Regions from separate parts of the Paenarthrobacter sp. MSM-2-10-13 genome, predicted to be linked through region 2. Evidence: predicted binding sites of a transcription regulator. Region 2 holds the regulator's gene; the other holds the start of a gene.
What was found. Region 2 encodes LexA, which represses DNA repair genes until DNA is damaged. Its sites were predicted from a motif close to TCGAACANNTGTTCGA; they were not measured.

Region 1 (8,544 bases), on a different contig from region 2:
CCTGTACGGTCAGGTCACTTTCACTCCCATATCCTAGGCTGCCTCAACGGTGAAGGTTCGTTCTAAGCCTGTGAGCAACGCCGATGCCTCGGCGCTGCGGCGTAGGTCCACCGGTCGTGCTCCTTGCAGGGCGGGTGATGGGACCATCATCCACAGTGCGAAGTAGTTGTGAGGGACCCGCAGCTCCATGGCCCGCTCGAAGAGCGCCACCACCACCGGCTCCAAAGTCTGATCAGGCCGGAACTGGTAACCGGGGCAATACGTACCTCCGTCCAGGAAGATCCGGACGAGCTGTTGCATGAGCGGTTCGGGATTCTCGTGCACGGCTGAGAGCCGTTCGCGGACTTGTTCCAGGCTGGGCAGATGGAACTCGTTGCGGATCCGCTCCCACAATTGTTCAGGGACCGGGGAGCTGTACAGGTCAGCCGGCATTAGCTGATGGATTCGAGCTGCCACACGGTGGCCATTGGTTCCCGCCGCAGCGTGAACGTGCGCAGTTCGGCGTTGGCCGAGGGCAGCTTGGCTTGGACCTGCCAGTGTTCGACGCTGACCAGATCGCCGGTGCCGATCGCGGCCCGTGCCCTGGTTTCCCACCATGCGTTCCTGGTGAACCAGTGAGCGGTGTGGACGTCGGGATCGACCATCCAGATCCGGCCGTCGTGACGGATCGCCAACGGGGTGCCGTCGGGGCTGAACCGGACATCGACGTCATGGCCGGTCGTGGGGGATTCGGGTGCAAGTGTCATTTGTGGTTTCCTTTCTTCCTTGGCGCCGGTCAGGCGGCCTTGACGAGGGGGAGTTCGTCCCAGTGGGTGGTGTACCTGGGGGAGAGCATGTCGCGTTTCATGGACCAGTCCGGTCCGCCCTTGAGCCCGGCATGGCCGAGCCCGATGGATCCGCGGCCGTACCGTTTGGCCACGTCCTCGAGCAGTATCCCGATGCCGCGTTCTTCATGGGGGTTCTCGAACAGTTCCAGGGGTTTCTGGTTCCCGGAGGGGCGCAGGTCGGTGACCATGATCCCGACTCGGACGTACTTCACGCCCTCATGGACCTGGGGGAGCAGTGCGTGGGCTGCCCGGGTCAGCAACACCGGGTCAGCGGTGGGCATTGGCAGCGCCAGGCACACCGAGGGGAAGGATTTTTCGTTGGGGTTGAAGTGCGATGTCGCGGCGAACGCGGTCAGCACTTTGGCTTGCAGGTCGTGTTTGGCCAACCGTGCGGAGGCCATTTGCGCGTACACGCTCATGACCTGCCGCAACCCCGCGGTTGTGGTGATGGGTGTGGAGAAGGACCGGGAGAAGATCAGCTGGTCCCGGCCGATCCGTTCCTCTTCCATCGGGATACACGGGGTGCCTTGCAGTTCCAGGACGGTGCGCATCATGACGATGGAGAACTTGTCCCTGATCGCGACCGGGTTCGCGCGGGTCAGGTCAGCGATAGTGAAGATCCCCATCGCGTTCAGGCGTTTGGTGAGCCTGGTGGCCACGCCCCAGATTTCGATTACGGACAGCTTGGCCATCAGTGCATCGCGCTGCTCGGCCGGAACTGACTCCCACCGGCAGACACCGTTGAAGGCCGGGTTGTTTTTTGCCCATTTGTTGCAAAGTTTGGCAAGGGTCTTCGTGGGTGCGATCCCGACGCAGACCGGCACGCCGACGTGCCGCCGGCACGCGGCCTTCATCTCCCGGCCCAGGGCCAGCAGTTCGTCCGGTTCACCTTTGACGCCAAGGAATGCCTCATCGATGGAGTAGACCTCCAGCCAGGCCGAGTAGCGGCCCAGCAGCTCCATGACGCGTGAACTGACGTCTCCGTAGAGCTCGTAGTTGCTCGACAGGGCCACGAGACCCCATTCCTTGGCACGGGGTCGGAGCTTGAACCACGGATCGCCCATGGCGATGCCCAGGCGCTTTGCCTCAGAGGAACGGGTTACGGCGCAGCCGTCATTGTTGGAGAGCACAATGACTGGTTTACCCTCTAGGGAAGGGTTGAACGCCCGTTCGGCCGAGGCGTAAAAGCAGTTCACGTCCACGTGCGCGATTTCCTGCATCCGGCGCATCACCGCGGGCTTAGACATGGTGCAAACACCGTTCAGCCACCCCAAAGATGCTCAGGTCTGCCGAAGCTGGCACCTTGATGTCGGGGAAGGTCGGGTTGTCGGCCTGCAGGACAACGCCCGAGGGCGTAATCCGCAGCCGCTTGATTGTCAGCTCACCATCGAGGACCGCGACGACCACGGAACCGTCCGTCGGTTCCAGTGCCCGGTTCACCACGAGCTCGTCACCGTCGCTGATGCCGGCCTGTTCCATGGATTGGCCGACAATGCGGACGATGACGGTGTTGGTGACGTCTTTGAACAGATGTTCGTTGAGGTCGATCCGATCCTGGAAGTAGTCCTGGGCGGGCGAGGGATAGCCGGCGGCCACCGCTACCGGTGCCAGCGGAACCCCCACCGGAGAGAGTCCCGCGCTTATCACACGGGGGCCAACTATCACGCCCACAACACACCCTTATTCGAAACTATGTTCTATTAAACTACGATACCCCCGGCCTCCGACAACATAGCGCTCAGGGTGAAAGCGAGGGGGTCTGAGGGAGGGTGTGAGGTTCGCTGCCTAGTTGCTTGGCCTTGCCCGGCGAGGCGGCTATGGCCGGTTCGGCCTGCGAGCTCGGCGGGGGTCGGGCCACCGACCCCCGAGGGCTGAAGATGGCTCCGAGTTCGTCAAGTAGCGCAAATAGCGAGTTTTTATGAATGAAGTCTGACGTCGAGGACGGGACCCGCTGAATTCACATTCTTTGCTATTTCCCTAAAGCTCAGAATGGGTTTATCATTGTCTTACCCCAACTCCTTGGGGCGAGGATAACCCGCCATCCTATGGCGGGTTCTGGCTGAAGGGGGGTGGGTCTTATCTGTGTCGATCCGGAGCTAGCCAAAACGCAAGCAGCCGTGCGGCGCCTCAAGTTGCTTAGGTTGGCAATAGGCGTCTGCACGGCTGCTGTTGTTCTCGCTACCGCAGTGAAAGACTTGATCGGTTAACCCATCAAACGTGTGGTGGTCCAGTTCCCGCTGGGCCACCACGCTGTCTTTCCCCAAATAATCCGGCGGTGTAGGTCTCTCATCGCAGGATCATAGGGTTGCGCGGTACTTATAGAGTATCGCAATCATGTGATCATGCAATCATGTTCTACATGAAAAAATAAACATGAAAGCTCATGGGATTATTTTTCATGATTCTAATAACATGATGATCCCCTAATTTTCCGTGAACTTATGGCTCACTTTTTTATGGTGTAAGAAGCTACGGAACTCTTGTGCTGCAGGAAAGTTGGAGCGCAGAAGTTTCATACTGTAAGAAAGCTATGGCTCAAAACTTTCGTAGTGTACGAGAGTTGTGCCGCAGAGTTTTCCTGAGTAAGTAGTTTTTGGCTTGCATCTCTTGTCCGCCCTGATCTGCAGGCCTTGCCATCGGCCAGGCCGGATAACCCAGTAGCCCTATCGCTGCAACGCTCTTCTGTCCGAATTCCGACAGCTCAGTTGCCAATGGGCTCGTGTGGTGGACCCGTCAACGTCTAGTTACTGATGGGTTGTGCCCACTGCGACGAGGTGGCTTCAGCCGTTTTGGAGGTGCGGCGGGAGTTCGACGTCGGCGGGGTCCAGCTCCGGACGTACACGAACGTAGGCGACACCGTGTCTGAAGGATTTGCCGGTCCATGCGACGTCGGCCGATATCTCGACCACGATCGGTTCAACCAGTGTCAGGTGAACCGGTCCTTTGTCTTTACTGAATCTGTTCAGCGAGGTGTCGCTGATTTCTTCCGGCCAGGGGTGCCCGGGCTGTGCCGGGCGGAGCTGGCGGCCCAGCTCACGCCCTACCCGTGTGGAAAGCGCCGTGGAACGGCCTACGATTCGCAGCTGCCCATCGACCGGCAAGCCGACGATGATCGCCTGCGGTTGCGTGATCGGGCCGATGACGGCCGCGCAGACCGCATCAAGAGTGGTTTTTGTCTTCAACTTCAGCCAAGAGCGCGAGCCATCATATGGCTGCGATCCTCCCTTGAACTTCCCTGTCAAGTTCAACGTGTTGAATCTATCCGGGCGGCCGCATCCCGAATGGCGTCACGCTGATGGACTACGTCAAGTCACTCAGGTTCGGTATGACGGTGCCACAGGACCACACGGCCTCGGTGAGATCTGATGATTACCGGCTGCTGCTGACGGCGGCCGCGCGAAGGGCCGCGAGGTCTGGATGGCGATCCAGCCGCGGCTCCGACGGACGGTCCCCCGGGCCGCGAAGTCGGCCAGGGTTTTGCTGGCGATCACCCGCCGGGTCAGATGAAGGGTTGTTTGGGCAACTAGCCGTTGCGCCTGCAGCCAGGACTCGTTGAAAGACTCCCAGACGGGAGCGCTCGATTCGAACGCGGCCTGCCCCGTGTCGATGCCTTCCTGTAAGATCCGCTGCACGGCGGGCCAGTCGTCGGCCGCATTGGCCGCATCCAAACCCTGCCCTCATAGGGCCGCGAGGATCCCGGCAACGTCGTCCAGCGCTCCGGGAATCAACGAGTAGTAAGCCCACGTGCCGCGCTTTTCGCGGTGCAACAGTCCGGCGTCGACCAGGATCTTCAGGTGATGGGACACGGTGGGCTGGCCGAGGTCCAGAGGTTCGGTGAGATCGCAGACGCAGGATTCACCGGAGGCTTCGGCCTTGACGATGGAGAGCAGCCGCAGCCGGTTGGGATCTGCCAGCGCTTTGAAAACCAAGGCCTTCTGCTGTGCTTGTTCTGCAGTCAATGCCGGTGTTCCTGCGGGTACGCAACAGGAGGCGTCGACTGCGGGTTCAAGAGTTTGCAGAGTGTTCATGTCTCCCATTATGCACAAAAATTGACAACCATCGATATGGCTGGGAATACTTCATATCGATCATCATCAATTTAACGCCGAGATTCACAGGAGACCCGTGAGCACCCGGACAGATACACCATCCCTTCGTCGGGACGATGCCGCCGTCGTCGGCAAACTTTCCACCCTCGACCGGTTTCTGCCTGTGTGGATCATTGCCGCCATGGCCCTGGGCCTGCTTCTTGGGAGCTTGATTCCGGGGTTGAACATCGCGCTGGAGGCCGTAAAAGTCGGGGAGGTATCACTGCCGATCGCTATTGGCCTGCTGGTGATGATGTACCCGGTCCTCGCCAAGGTCCGCTACGACCAGGCGCACCGCGTGCTGGCCGATCGGAAGCTGATGATTACCTCGCTGGTGATCAATTGGGTCCTAGCGCCGGCATTCATGTTCGCATTGGCATGGATCTTCATCCCGGACCTACCTGAATACCGGACCGGCCTGATCATTGTGGGCTTGGCCCGCTGCATCGCAATGGTGATGATCTGGAACGATCTGGCCTGCGGGGACCGCGAATCAGCGGCCGTTCTGGTGTTCATCAACTCCGTCTTCCAGGTGTTCGCCTTCGCTGCGTTGGGCTGGTTCTACCTTCAGTGGCTGCCGTCACTCCTGGGATTACCCACGACAAGCGCGGACTTCTCCTTCTGGGCCATCACTCTCTCGGTCCTGATCTTCCTGGGCATCCCCTTGCTGGCAGGGTTCCTCACCCGCGCCATCGGCGAGAAAGCCAAGGGCCGGGACTGGTACGAGAACAAGCTCCTGCCGAAGCTCGGGCCCTGGGCTCTTTACGGACTCCTCTTCACTATTACCCTCCTCTTTGCTCTTCAAGGTGGCACGATCACGTCGCGACCGCTGGACGTGGTCCGCATCGCAGTGCCGCTCCTTGTCTACTTCCTCGTAGTTTTCGGCATCGGCATGGTCCTTGGCCGACTGCTGAATCTGGGATATGCCAAGACCACAACACTGGCTTTCACTGCCGCCGGCAACAACTTCGAGCTCGCGATCGCTGTTGCGATCGGCACCTTCGGGGTCACGTCCGGGCAAGCCCTCGCCGGCGTCGTGGGCCCATTGATCGAAGTTCCTGCCCTCGTTGCACTGGTCTACGCAGCACTTTGGGCACGGAAACGGTTCTTCCGCAACGAAGCCACCGCCACCGTTTAGGCGGCCGCATTGACCGAACGATTTAGTTCAGTCATGATTGAATCAATGAATACTGAACAAATCTCCCGGCTTCAGCCCAGGGTCGCCAAGTATGCGGCCCTGGCCGACCCCGCACGGTTACGCATCGTGGACCTTCTGACCCTGGGGGACCTGTCACCCAAGGAACTGCAGTCGGAATTGGGAATGCCCGCAAACCTGCTGTCACACCACCTGCGCACCTTGGAGGATGCCGGGCTGGCTGTACGGCGGCGCTCGGAAGCCGACAAGCGGCGCAGCTATGTCCGATTGGCCCCCTCGGCACTGGAGGGCTTGGCCCCTGGTCGGGAACACGATGCCCGCCGGATTCTATTTGTTTGTACCCGCAACAGCGCCAGGTCCCAGCTGGCAGCTGCGCTGTGGCGACAGGTAAGCGACATCCCGTCAACGTCGGCCGGAACCCACCCCGCCGACCGCGTAGCCCAGGGGGCTCTTGACGTAGCGCTCCGCAATGGCCTCGACCTCAGCAGCTCGTCGCCCCGCCTGATCGACCAAGTGGCACACAGTGAAGACCTCGTGGTCACCGTCTGTGACAACGCCCACGAAGAACTCCCGGGACTTCGCGGCATCCACTGGTCAGTGCCGGATCCACTGCGTCTCAACAGCGCGGAAGCGTTCGAGGATGCATTTGCCGACATTTCACTCCGCGTCCACGACCTGGCGCCCCGCCTGCGGGCAGCCTAGCCCCAAGTTTTTCGAATATTGACAACCGTCAATATATAGGTCGATACTCAAAGCATCGATGAATCTCAATATCCTTCATCTCGGCATTGGTCGGCCTCTATCCCAACCAGAGCAATCAATTGATCCAGGAGACTCCATGAGCACCGAAACCACCAAGAAGCCTTCCGTCCTGTTCGTATGCGTCCACAACGCCGGGCGTTCCCAGATGGCTGCAGCGTTCTTGACCACCCTTGGCAAGGGTGAGATCGAGGTTCGTTCCGCCGGTTCGCAGCCCGCTGACAAGGTCAACCCCGCCGCCGTCGAGGCCATGGCCGAGCTCGGCATCGACATGTCCGCCGAGATCCCCAAGGTTCTTACCACCGAGGCCGTGAAGGAATCCGACGTCGTGATCACTATGGGCTGCGGCGACGAATGCCCGTACTTCCCCGGCAAGCGCTACGAAGACTGGGTCCTTGAAGACCCTGCCGGCCAGGGCGTCGAGGCCGTCCGCCCGATCCGCGATGAAATCAAGTCCCGCATCGAGGGCCTGATCGCCTCGTTGGTCCCGGCCGCCAAGTAACCCACCATTTTCGAGCACCAGGAGAGACTTTCGTGAGCACCGACGCCAGTACCGACGTCCACAGCGAACAGCTGATCATCATCGGCTCCGGCCCCGCCGGCTACACCGCAGCTATCTATGCTGCACGCGCAGGCCTGAATCCGCTGGTTCTGGCCGGTTCGGTCACTGCCGGCGGCGCGCTGATGAACACCACCGAAGTGGAGAACTTCCCCGGCTTCCCCGGCGGCGTTCAGGGCCCGGAATTGATGGACGGGCTCCAGGAACAGGCCGAGAAGTTCGGCGCGAAGATTGTGTTCGACGACGTCACCGAGGTCAATCTGAAGGGTCACCTCAAGCGCGTAATCACCGGTGCGGGCCAGACCCACGAAGCACCGGCGGTCATCCTCGCCACCGGCTCGGCCTACAAGGAACTCGGGCTGCCGGAAGAGAAGAAACTCAGCGGCCACGGAGTCTCCTGGTGCGCCACCTGCGACGGGTTCTTCTTCCGTGAGCAGGACATCATCGTCGTCGGCGGCGGCGACTCCGCCATGGAGGAAGCCTCCTTCCTGACCCGCTTCGCCAAGACCGTCACCGTCGTGGTCCGCAAGGACGAACTCCGTGCCTCACGAATCATGGCCCAGCGCGCCAAGGACAACCCCAAGATCAACTTCGCGTGGAACTCCGCCATCACCAAGATCCACGGCGACAGCAAAGTCACCGGCGTGACCCTGACTGACACCCGCACCGGTGAAACCCGTGAACAGGCCGCCACCGGCATCTTCGTCGCCATCGGCCACCTGCCCCGCACCGAACTGGTCACCGGACAGGTCGACCTGGACGACGAGGGCTACATCAAGGTCGACTCACCCACCACGGTCACCAACCTCCCCGGCGTTTTCGCCTGCGGAGACGCCGTCGACCACCGGTACCGCCAGGCCATCACCGCCGCGGGAACCGGCTGCGCGGCCGCATTGGATGCCGAACGGTTCCTTGCCGCCCTGGATGATGCCGACAGCATCGCCACGGCCCTGGTCGAAGAACCAACCCACGCCTAACCAATCGGACACGGGAGGGGGTGAACTGGATGGACACCGGATGCTGCACCGACACGGGCTGCTGCGACGAGGACGATCTGGACTGCTGCTGAACAGCACCGTCCCGGCCTGCCGGCCCCACAAGGACCGGCAGGCACCCTGACCGAACCGCTACACCAACGGATGAAACAAGAGGACA
Region 2 (8,544 bases):
TGCTGTAAGGACCGTTTTCACCGAAGTGGATGCCCGTAAGGTTCCTGAAATCATCGTCCTCAACAAGGTCGATGTCGCGGATCCTTTTGTGGTGGAGCGCCTCAAGCAGAAGGAACCCCGCCACGCAGTGGTGTCCACCCGTACGGGCCAGGGCATTGCCGAACTGTTGGAAGACATCAGCCGATCCATTCCCCGGCCGGGCGTGCGCCTTGAACTGCTCATTCCCTACGACCGCGGGGAAATGATCAACAAACTGCACAATTCCGACTCGGAAATCCTCAGCCTTGAGCACGAGGAGAACGGGACCCGCGTAGTGGTCATGGTGCGCGAAGGCCTGGCCGCCGAACTGGAGTCATTCGTCAGCAATGGTTGAGAAGGTGGCGGCGGACGCCGTCAAGTCGGTGGGGGAGAAAGCCACCCTCGAGTTGTTGGACCGGGCTGTTGCCGGCATGGGCGGACAAAGCCGTGCGGGTCAGCATGAAATGGCCAAGCATGTGACCCGGGCTATTGAAACCGGGGAGCATTTGCTGGTTCAAGCGGGAACGGGAACGGGCAAGTCTTTGGCTTACCTTATTCCGTTGATCGCTCACTCCATGGACAGCAACAAACCGACGCTGGTGTCCACCGCCACCCTGGCACTCCAGACCCAGATTGTCGGCCGTGATCTTCCCCGGCTGCTGGAGACCATCAACCCTGCCCTTGAGCGCCCCGTCAACGTGGCGTTGGTCAAGGGCAGAGCCAATTATGTGTGCCTGCAGAAGCTTGAAGGCGGGTTCCCCAGCGAGGAGCCCTCCGAAGGGCAGCTGTTCTCCCTGGGGGAGGACACCAGCGTCCCTCACTTTGCTGCCTCCATGGGTGGACCCCAATCGCAGCTGGGCAAGGAAGTGGTCCGCCTCAGGGAATGGGCGGAGAAGACCACTACCGGAGACCGCGACGAACTCATGCCCGGCGTCACCGACAGGGCTTGGCGGCAGGTTTCCGTCACGTCCATGGAGTGCCTGGGTGCCCAGAAGTGCCCCGTGGCAGAAGAGTGCTTCAGTGAGCTGGCCCGTTCAAGGGCTGGTGAGGCCGACGTCGTAGTCACCAACCATGCCATGTTGGCCGTCAGCGCCTTTGAAGGCCTGGCTGTCTTGCCCGAGTACGACGTCGTGGTGGTTGATGAGGCGCACGAGCTTCAGGACCGGGTAACCGGAGCCGTTTCAGGACAGTTGTCCGTGGCCATGGTCCACGCGGCGGCATCAAGTGCCCGCAAGCATACGGCCATCACCGTGGACGCCCTCAACGCAGCTGCGGACAGCTTGGATATGGCCATAGCTGGCGTGCCCAACGGTCTGTTGCCCAACGGCCTCAACGACGAACAGCTGGATTGCCTTGACCAATTGCGGGACGCCACGCGCGCCGCGCTCTCGGACTCGAAGACGGATTCTTCAAACGCGGTCGACGGCGGACGGCAGCTTGCGCGCTCACGGCTCATGCTCATCCTGGAACTGTGCGAGCGGATGCTCGCCGCGAAGGAGAACCGCGAAGTGGTCTGGTTCTCGCGGAACAGCACGTTCGACCCCCAGCAGGGATATTCTCCGCCGGACGAGACAGCTCCTGCATTGATTAATATTGCCCCGCTCAGTGTGGCAGGGCGGCTTCGAGAGGGGCTCTTTGCCGGCCATACTGTGGTGCTGACCTCTGCGACCCTGGCCATCGGCTCGGCCTTCGAGCCCGCCGCGGGTGGTCTTGGCCTGATTGGAGACGGCGCGCCGAGCTGGACGGGCATTGATGTGGGATCGCCCTTCGACTATCCCAAACAGGGTGTTCTATACGTGGCAAAGCACCTGCCCAAACCGGGCCGCGGTACTTCGCCGGAGGCGCTGGACGAATTGGAAGACCTCATCCGGGCGTCCGGGGGCGGAGCGCTTTGCCTGTTCTCCTCGCGGCGTGCTGCCGAAGAAGCCGCCGATGCCATGCGGCTCCGGCTGGATGTGGACATTCTCTGTCAGGGAGAATCCACCATGGCGGCCCTGGTGAAGCAATTCGCGGACGAGCCAGATACGTGCCTCTTCGGAACCATGTCCCTGTGGCAGGGGGTAGACGTTCCGGGTGGCTCATGCCGACTGGTGGTTATTGACCGCATTCCCTTCCCACGTCCTGACGATCCCCTGATGACTGCCCGTTCCCGGGCGGTTGCCCAATCGGGCGGGAACGGTTTCATGGCCGTGTCAGCCACGCACGCTGCCATTCGGCTGGCGCAGGGCGCTGGCCGACTGATCCGCTCGACGGGAGACAAAGGGGTGGTCGCGGTACTCGACTCCAGGCTTTCGACCGAGCGCTACGGGGGCTTTCTACGTGCCGCCCTGCCGCCGTTCTGGGCCACCACGGACCGGTCGGTGGTTCGAGGCGTTCTGGAACGTCTGGGCTCGGCTAAAGCCCCGTAATGCACAGCTTCCCGTGAACACCTGCTGGTGTCCACGGGAAGCTGCGTTTAAAGGGCGTGAGCGCTTAAAGAGAGCGCAGTACCGAGACGACCTTGCCCATGATGGTGGCCTGATCTCCGAGGATGGGCTCGTACTGGGTGTTTTGGGGGAGCAGCCACGTGTGACCGTCCCGCTGCCGGAAAGTCTTCACGGTTGCTTCATCATCCAGCAGGGCGGCAACGATGTCGCCGTTGATGGCATCATTCTGTCGCCGGACCACCACCCAGTCGCCGTCACAGATAGCAGCATCGATCATGGAATCGCCGGCCACCTTCAGCATGAACAGTTCGCCATGCCCCACGAGTTGCCGTGGGAGTGCAAGCACGTCTTCCACCGTCTGGTCAGCCAGGATCGGTCCACCTGCCGCGATGCGCCCCACCAAGGGGACCATGGCGGTATCACTGGCGCTGGCTAGCTCGGTGACGGCCAGGCCACCGGCGCTGCGAAGGGTGGTCGGAGCGTCCACACCGGGGATGGGCCCGCCATCAAGGGTTAGGGGCATCAGCACTTCCATGGCGCGGGGACGCTTGGGGTCCCGGCGGAGGTAGCCGAGCTTCTCCAATTGGGACAACTGGTGCGTGACGCTGGACAAACTGGCCAGACCCACGGTGTCGCCGATTTCGCGCATGCTGGGAGGGTAGCCGTTGTCATTGACTGACCTCTGGATGGTCTCCAGGATCTTTTTCTGCCGGACGGTCAGGCTTTTGGGACTCTTTTGAGGCTGTTGGCTCCGCAGGGGTGCCCCTCCGCCTGTGGCTTTCGCTGCCATGTTCGCCAATGCCTTTCCATTCCGCCCTGATGAGGGCCAGGGGTGTCAGGTCTGCAAAAAATGTCAGACCCTCCTGTTCCACTGAAACAGTGCTGCTTCTTCACTCAAACGTAGGGCAGGCACAGGCGTTTATCAAACATTTGTTCTAGCGAGTCTCGACACCGTTCGTTGATAAGTGCTAAAAATGTCATAGCAAGGTTCGAATATGTGTTCTATAAACCTGATGCTGAAGCTGGATGTTCGAACAAAGCGTTCGAACATCCGGGGCAGGCCCAGGGGAACACAAAGAATTGGCAGCCAGGCACCGGGCATCCCGGAGCGTGGCAATAGCTCAGAAGGGCTCAGCTCATGTCCGCAGTCACTACGTTCGCTGATTTCCGTACGACCCAGGCACCCGCTCGCCTGCGCCTGACCCGAAGGGGACGGATCGTCTTCTTCGGCATCCCGGCCATGCTGTTGGTTGCAGCGTTGCTGAGTCTTGCCGGATTTATCAACTCCCCGGCCAAGGCAGCCGACTCGCAGTCCCAACTGCGTCCGCCTGTTGCCGTCACTGTTACAGTCCAGCCAGGTCAGTCCCTCTGGGGCATCGCCGGCGCTGCCGCTCCCGAGCGTGACCCCCGCGACGTCATCGCCGAGATCATCCAGCTCAACGACCTCCGGGGCGGCCGCATCCTGCCCGGCCAGCAGCTGTTCGTCCCTGCAAACTGATCCCTCGGCACCCGCAGAAATCAAGGGTCGGGCGTCACAGTTAGTCGGCAGTCCCGGCCGCCCCTTAAACTGGGTTGGTGAGTGACCAGCTTGAGCGACTTGACCGACTTCCCCTTCGGACCAACCTGCGTGGATTGAGCCCCTATGGCGCACCGCAGCTCGATGTACCGATCCTGCTCAACGTCAACGAAAACACTCATGGCGTCCCCGCAGATGTCCAAGCCGCCATCACTGAGGCCGTGGCCGCTGCGGCCACCGGGCTGAACCGCTATCCGGACCGGGAGTTCACCGAACTTCGTGAAGCCTTGGCCGAGTACCTTGGCCACGGGCTTTCCCCGGACAACATCTGGGCGGCCAACGGATCCAACGAGGTCCTGCAGCAGATCCTCCAAGCCTTTGGTGGACCCGGCCGCAAGGCATTGGGCTTTCCTCCCACGTACTCCATGTACCCCCTGCTCGCGAGTGGCACTGACACCGAGTATGTCCGCGGAGTCCGCGCGGACGACTACGGGCTGGACGCCGAATCGGCCGCTGCTCAGGTCCGGGAAACGGGCGCCAACATCGTTTTCCTGTGCTCGCCCAACAACCCCACAGGTACGGGCTTGGGATTGGACGTCGTGGAGGCTGTTTACGAGGCCGGCGAAGCCAGCCAGGCCATGGTGATCGTGGATGAGGCCTACCACGAGTTCGCACACGACAACACGCCGAGCGCCCTGACCCTGTTGCCCGGACGCGAGCGTCTGATCGTCTCGCGCACCATGAGCAAAGCATTCGCTTTGGCGGGCGCCAGGCTCGGATACATGGCGTCAGCCCCGGAAGTCACGGACGCCATCAGGCTGGTCCGTCTCCCATACCACCTCTCTGCCGTGACGCAGGCAACGGCCCTCGCTGCGCTGAATCACCGCGAAGCCCTCATGGCCGACGTCGAGGACATCAAGGTCCAGCGCGACAGGATTGTGACTGAACTGCTCCGCATGGGCCTCCAGCCTGCTGCTTCGGACTCCAACTACGTCTTCTTTGGGGGACTGGAGGATCCACACACTATCTGGCAGGGCCTGCTGGACGCCGGCGTGTTGATTCGCGACGTCGGTATCCCGGGGCATTTGCGTGTCACCGCTGGAACCGAGCCGGAAACGACTGCGTTCCTGGAGGCCTTGGAAGCCCTGCTGGACGGCACCGCGCCGCACCACGCCTAAACTTGTTCCTAGACCTAACCCACCCCTCCGTGTATAAGGATGTCCCAATGAGCGAAACCGGCGCCGCGCCGACCGCTGCCCGCACCGCGCGCATGGAGCGCACCACCAGTGAGTCTTCGGTCCTGGTGGAGATTAACCTGGATGGTTCAGGCGTCTCGGATATCAGCACTTCGGTTCCGTTCTACGACCACATGCTGACGGCTCTGTGCAAGCATTCCCTGATTGACATGACCGTCAAAGCTACTGGCGACACCCACATTGACGCCCACCACACGGTGGAAGACGTCGCCATTACCTTCGGCGAGGTCCTCCGAACGGCACTGGGCAATAAAGCCGGTATTCGTCGCTTTGGTGAAGCCACGGTTCCTTTGGACGAAGCCTTGGCGCACGCCGTCGTTGATGTTTCCGGACGACCCTACCTGGTGCACGGTGGCGAGCCGGCCGGACAGGAATACCACCTGATCGGCGGACACTTCACGGGATCGTTGACCCGTCACGTTTTTGAAGCAATTACGCTTCACGCCGGAATCTGCCTCCACATGAACGTCCTGGCCGGCCGCGACCCCCACCACATCGTTGAGGCCCAGTTCAAAGCCTTTGCCCGCGCGTTGCGTGCAGCTGTTGAGTCCGATCCCCGTGTGGAGGGCATTCCCTCCACTAAGGGCGCACTATGAGCGGCCAGATTCTGAACAATGGAGCCGTGGCCGACGCCATAGCGTCCGTAAAGCCGGAGTCGCCTGAAGGCAAGCCAACCGTCACCGTGTTGGACTATGGATCGGGCAACGTTCGCTCTGCCGTCCGCGCCCTCGAACGTGCGGGCGCGCACGTGGTGTTGAGCTCCAAGCCTGAGGACGTGCTCAACGCTGATGGTCTGGTGGTGCCCGGAGTTGGTGCCTACGAGACCGTGATGAAGGAACTCAAGTCCGTTGATGCCATCCGCATGATCGGACGTCGGGTTGCCGGTGGCCGTCCTGTGCTGGCCATCTGCGTGGGTTTGCAGGTTCTCTTCGAAGCCGGAGTTGAGCACGGCACCGAGTCCGAAGGCATGGCTGAGTGGCCCGGCAAGGTTGAGCTCCTTCCCGCTCCAGTGGTGCCGCACATGGGTTGGAACACCGTGGACGTCCCCGAAGGCTCAAAGCTGTTCGAAGGTGTTGAACAGGAACGCTTCTATTTTGTGCACTCTTACGGAGTCCAGGAGTGGAACTTCGACGTCGTTCAGCCCCGTATGGCTCCTCCCATGGTGACGTGGTCCGAGCACGGTGCACGCTTCATTGCCGCAGTGGAAAACGGCCCGCTCTGCGCCACGCAGTTCCACCCGGAGAAGTCAGGGGATGCCGGGGCCCGGCTCCTGCGAAACTGGGTGGATAGCCTCCGTAAGCCCGCTTCGAAAGAATCCGGAAGCGGTGCCGCTTAGATGTGGTGGTCGGTATTACTTATGGGCCTCGCCGGCCTGCTGGTAGGTGGGGGGATCTCCTTCCATCAGCAGAAAAAGCCGCGTTGGGTTTCTATTTCTTTCTACGTGCTGGCAGGGATGTCCCTCCTGGCCGCCTATCTCCTGACGCTGGGAAACTGAACCAGTCGTTCAACTAGCCGCATCACCCTTTTCGAACTTCAAGGACACACATGACCTCCTCCGCCCAGTCCGTTCTGGAACTCCTGCCGGCCGTTGACATTGTTGACGGCCAAGCGGTCCGCCTCCTCCAAGGAGAAGCAGGCTCGGAAACCAGCTACGGGACCCCGCTGGAAGCAGCACTGAACTGGCAGAACGCCGGTGCCGAATGGGTGCACATGGTGGACCTCGATGCAGCTTTCGGACGTGGAGACAACGCCGCGCTCATCAGCGAGGTGGTGTCGCAGCTCGCCGTCAAGGTGGAGCTCTCCGGCGGACTGCGGGATGACGAGTCTCTTGAGCGTGCACTGGAACTGGGTGTCGCCCGCGTGAACCTTGGAACCGCGGCGTTGGAGAACCCCGAGTGGACCCGCCGTGCGATCGATCGCTTTGGTGACAAGATCGCCGTCGGCCTTGATGTCCGCGGCACAACGCTTGCCGGACGCGGTTGGACCAAGGAGGGCGGCGACCTCTGGGAGGTTCTTGCCCGCCTCGAGGATGCCGGCTGTGCGCGTTATGTAGTCACCGACGTCACCAAGGATGGAACCCTTCAGGGGCCGAACGTGGAACTTCTGCGCCAGATGGTTGAGAAGACCGGTAAGCCTGTGGTCGCCTCCGGCGGTATCTCCAGCCTGGAAGACCTCCGTGTCCTGCGCGAACTGGTCCCGCTGGGTGTTGAAGGTGCGATTGTTGGCAAGGCTCTCTACGCCGGTGCCTTTACTCTGCCCGAAGCACTGGACGTTGCCGGCCGCCGCTGATGCCTCATAACGCAGGTCACCAGCACGGGGATCAAGGTCAGGCCAGGCGCGAGCTACCCGGCCACATCGCGGCTGCGTTGGCCGGCGCCGGGGGAGCTACGGACTCTGCAGGCCAGCCCTGGGCCGGTAGGAGCCTCAGCGGTGACGACGCCAAGATCCACAATTTCGAGGACGACGACGGCTCAGCGGACCCCGGGTACGTAGCCGCCGTCGCGGCTCTGATCAACGGAACCGGCAGCGAGGCAGACGTTGTGGCCTCCTTGGCGACGGCACGGGTTTTCGTTCCGGTAGTTGCTCAGTTGGCTGAAGAAGCAGAAGGCGTTGACGGCCTGCACGCTGACAAGCAAGCGGATATGGCTTTGGTCACACTGAAGGCTCCTGATGGCCGCACGGCCATGCCGGTCTTTACCTCCGCAGCCGCTCTCGAGGCATGGCACTCGGAGGCCCGGCCGGTTGCCGTTTACGCCGCGCGTGCGGCGCTTTCGGCGGTATCCGAGGGCGCGCAGCTGTTGGTGCTGGATCCCGGTTCCGACTTTGCCTTTGTTGTGCGGCGCCCGGCCGTGTGGGCCCTTGCCCAGCAGAAGGACTGGACGCCGTCATACCTTGATGATCAACTGGAGTCAGCTCTCGCTTCAACGGTCTCGGCCTTTCAAACGGTCCGTCGCCTTGAGACGCAACCCGGCGGCGGTGTTGCGTCGCTGACGGCCGATGGCCGCCAGGTCTCAGGAGGCGGTGCGGGGCCGGAACTACGCGTTGTTCTTTTCCTTGAGGATGGACTCGACGCCGTAGCAGTGCAAACTCTCGTTGCCCAATTGAACGAGGCGTGGGCGCAAATGGATTCCTTTGCCGAAAGCGTTGATTCCATGGAAGTAAAACTGCAGCGTGCAGCACAGGAGCCCACGCAGTATTAACGGCAGTACCGGTTCCCCGGGGCTGCCCTGGGGAACAAGAGGATTTAGCCAGTGAACTTCGCTCTCTATAAAGAGATGCTGTCCATCCGACCTGTCCGGCGTTTGCTGATAGTGGGCATGATTGCCCG

Region 1: umuD (translesion error-prone DNA polymerase V autoproteolytic subunit) is a predicted target of LexA. The motif match lies at 2,512-2,527, and genes of this name have one in related genera.

The regions. Positions count from the first base shown of each region.
Region 1 covers NZ_JAAOXO010000015.1:86,840-95,383, forward strand. Annotated here, with positions in the region: gene HAV21_RS20765 (hypothetical protein) at 34-432, opposite strand; gene HAV21_RS20770 (hypothetical protein) at 432-746, opposite strand; gene HAV21_RS20775 (Y-family DNA polymerase) at 776-2,074, opposite strand; gene umuD (translesion error-prone DNA polymerase V autoproteolytic subunit) at 2,067-2,498, opposite strand; gene HAV21_RS22405 (hypothetical protein) at 3,608-4,009, opposite strand; gene HAV21_RS22080 (hypothetical protein) at 4,142-4,459, opposite strand; gene HAV21_RS20795 (metalloregulator ArsR/SmtB family transcription factor) at 4,505-4,855, opposite strand; gene arsB (ACR3 family arsenite efflux transporter) at 4,953-6,053, shown strand; gene HAV21_RS20805 (metalloregulator ArsR/SmtB family transcription factor) at 6,099-6,773, shown strand; gene HAV21_RS20810 (arsenate reductase ArsC) at 6,910-7,332, shown strand; gene trxB (thioredoxin-disulfide reductase) at 7,365-8,366, shown strand.
Region 2 covers NZ_JAAOXO010000013.1:41,051-49,594, reverse strand. Annotated here, with positions in the region: gene hflX (GTPase HflX) at 1-373, shown strand, start outside; gene HAV21_RS19420 (ATP-dependent DNA helicase) at 366-2,426, shown strand; gene lexA (transcriptional repressor LexA) at 2,491-3,234, opposite strand; gene HAV21_RS19410 (LysM peptidoglycan-binding domain-containing protein) at 3,583-3,942, shown strand; gene HAV21_RS19405 (histidinol-phosphate transaminase) at 4,020-5,138, shown strand; gene hisB (imidazoleglycerol-phosphate dehydratase HisB) at 5,186-5,812, shown strand; gene hisH (imidazole glycerol phosphate synthase subunit HisH) at 5,809-6,552, shown strand; gene priA (bifunctional 1-(5-phosphoribosyl)-5-((5-phosphoribosylamino)methylideneamino)imidazole-4-carboxamide isomerase/phosphoribosylanthranilate isomerase PriA) at 6,762-7,505, shown strand; gene HAV21_RS19385 (SseB family protein) at 7,505-8,416, shown strand; gene HAV21_RS19380 (MFS transporter) at 8,468-8,544, shown strand, end outside.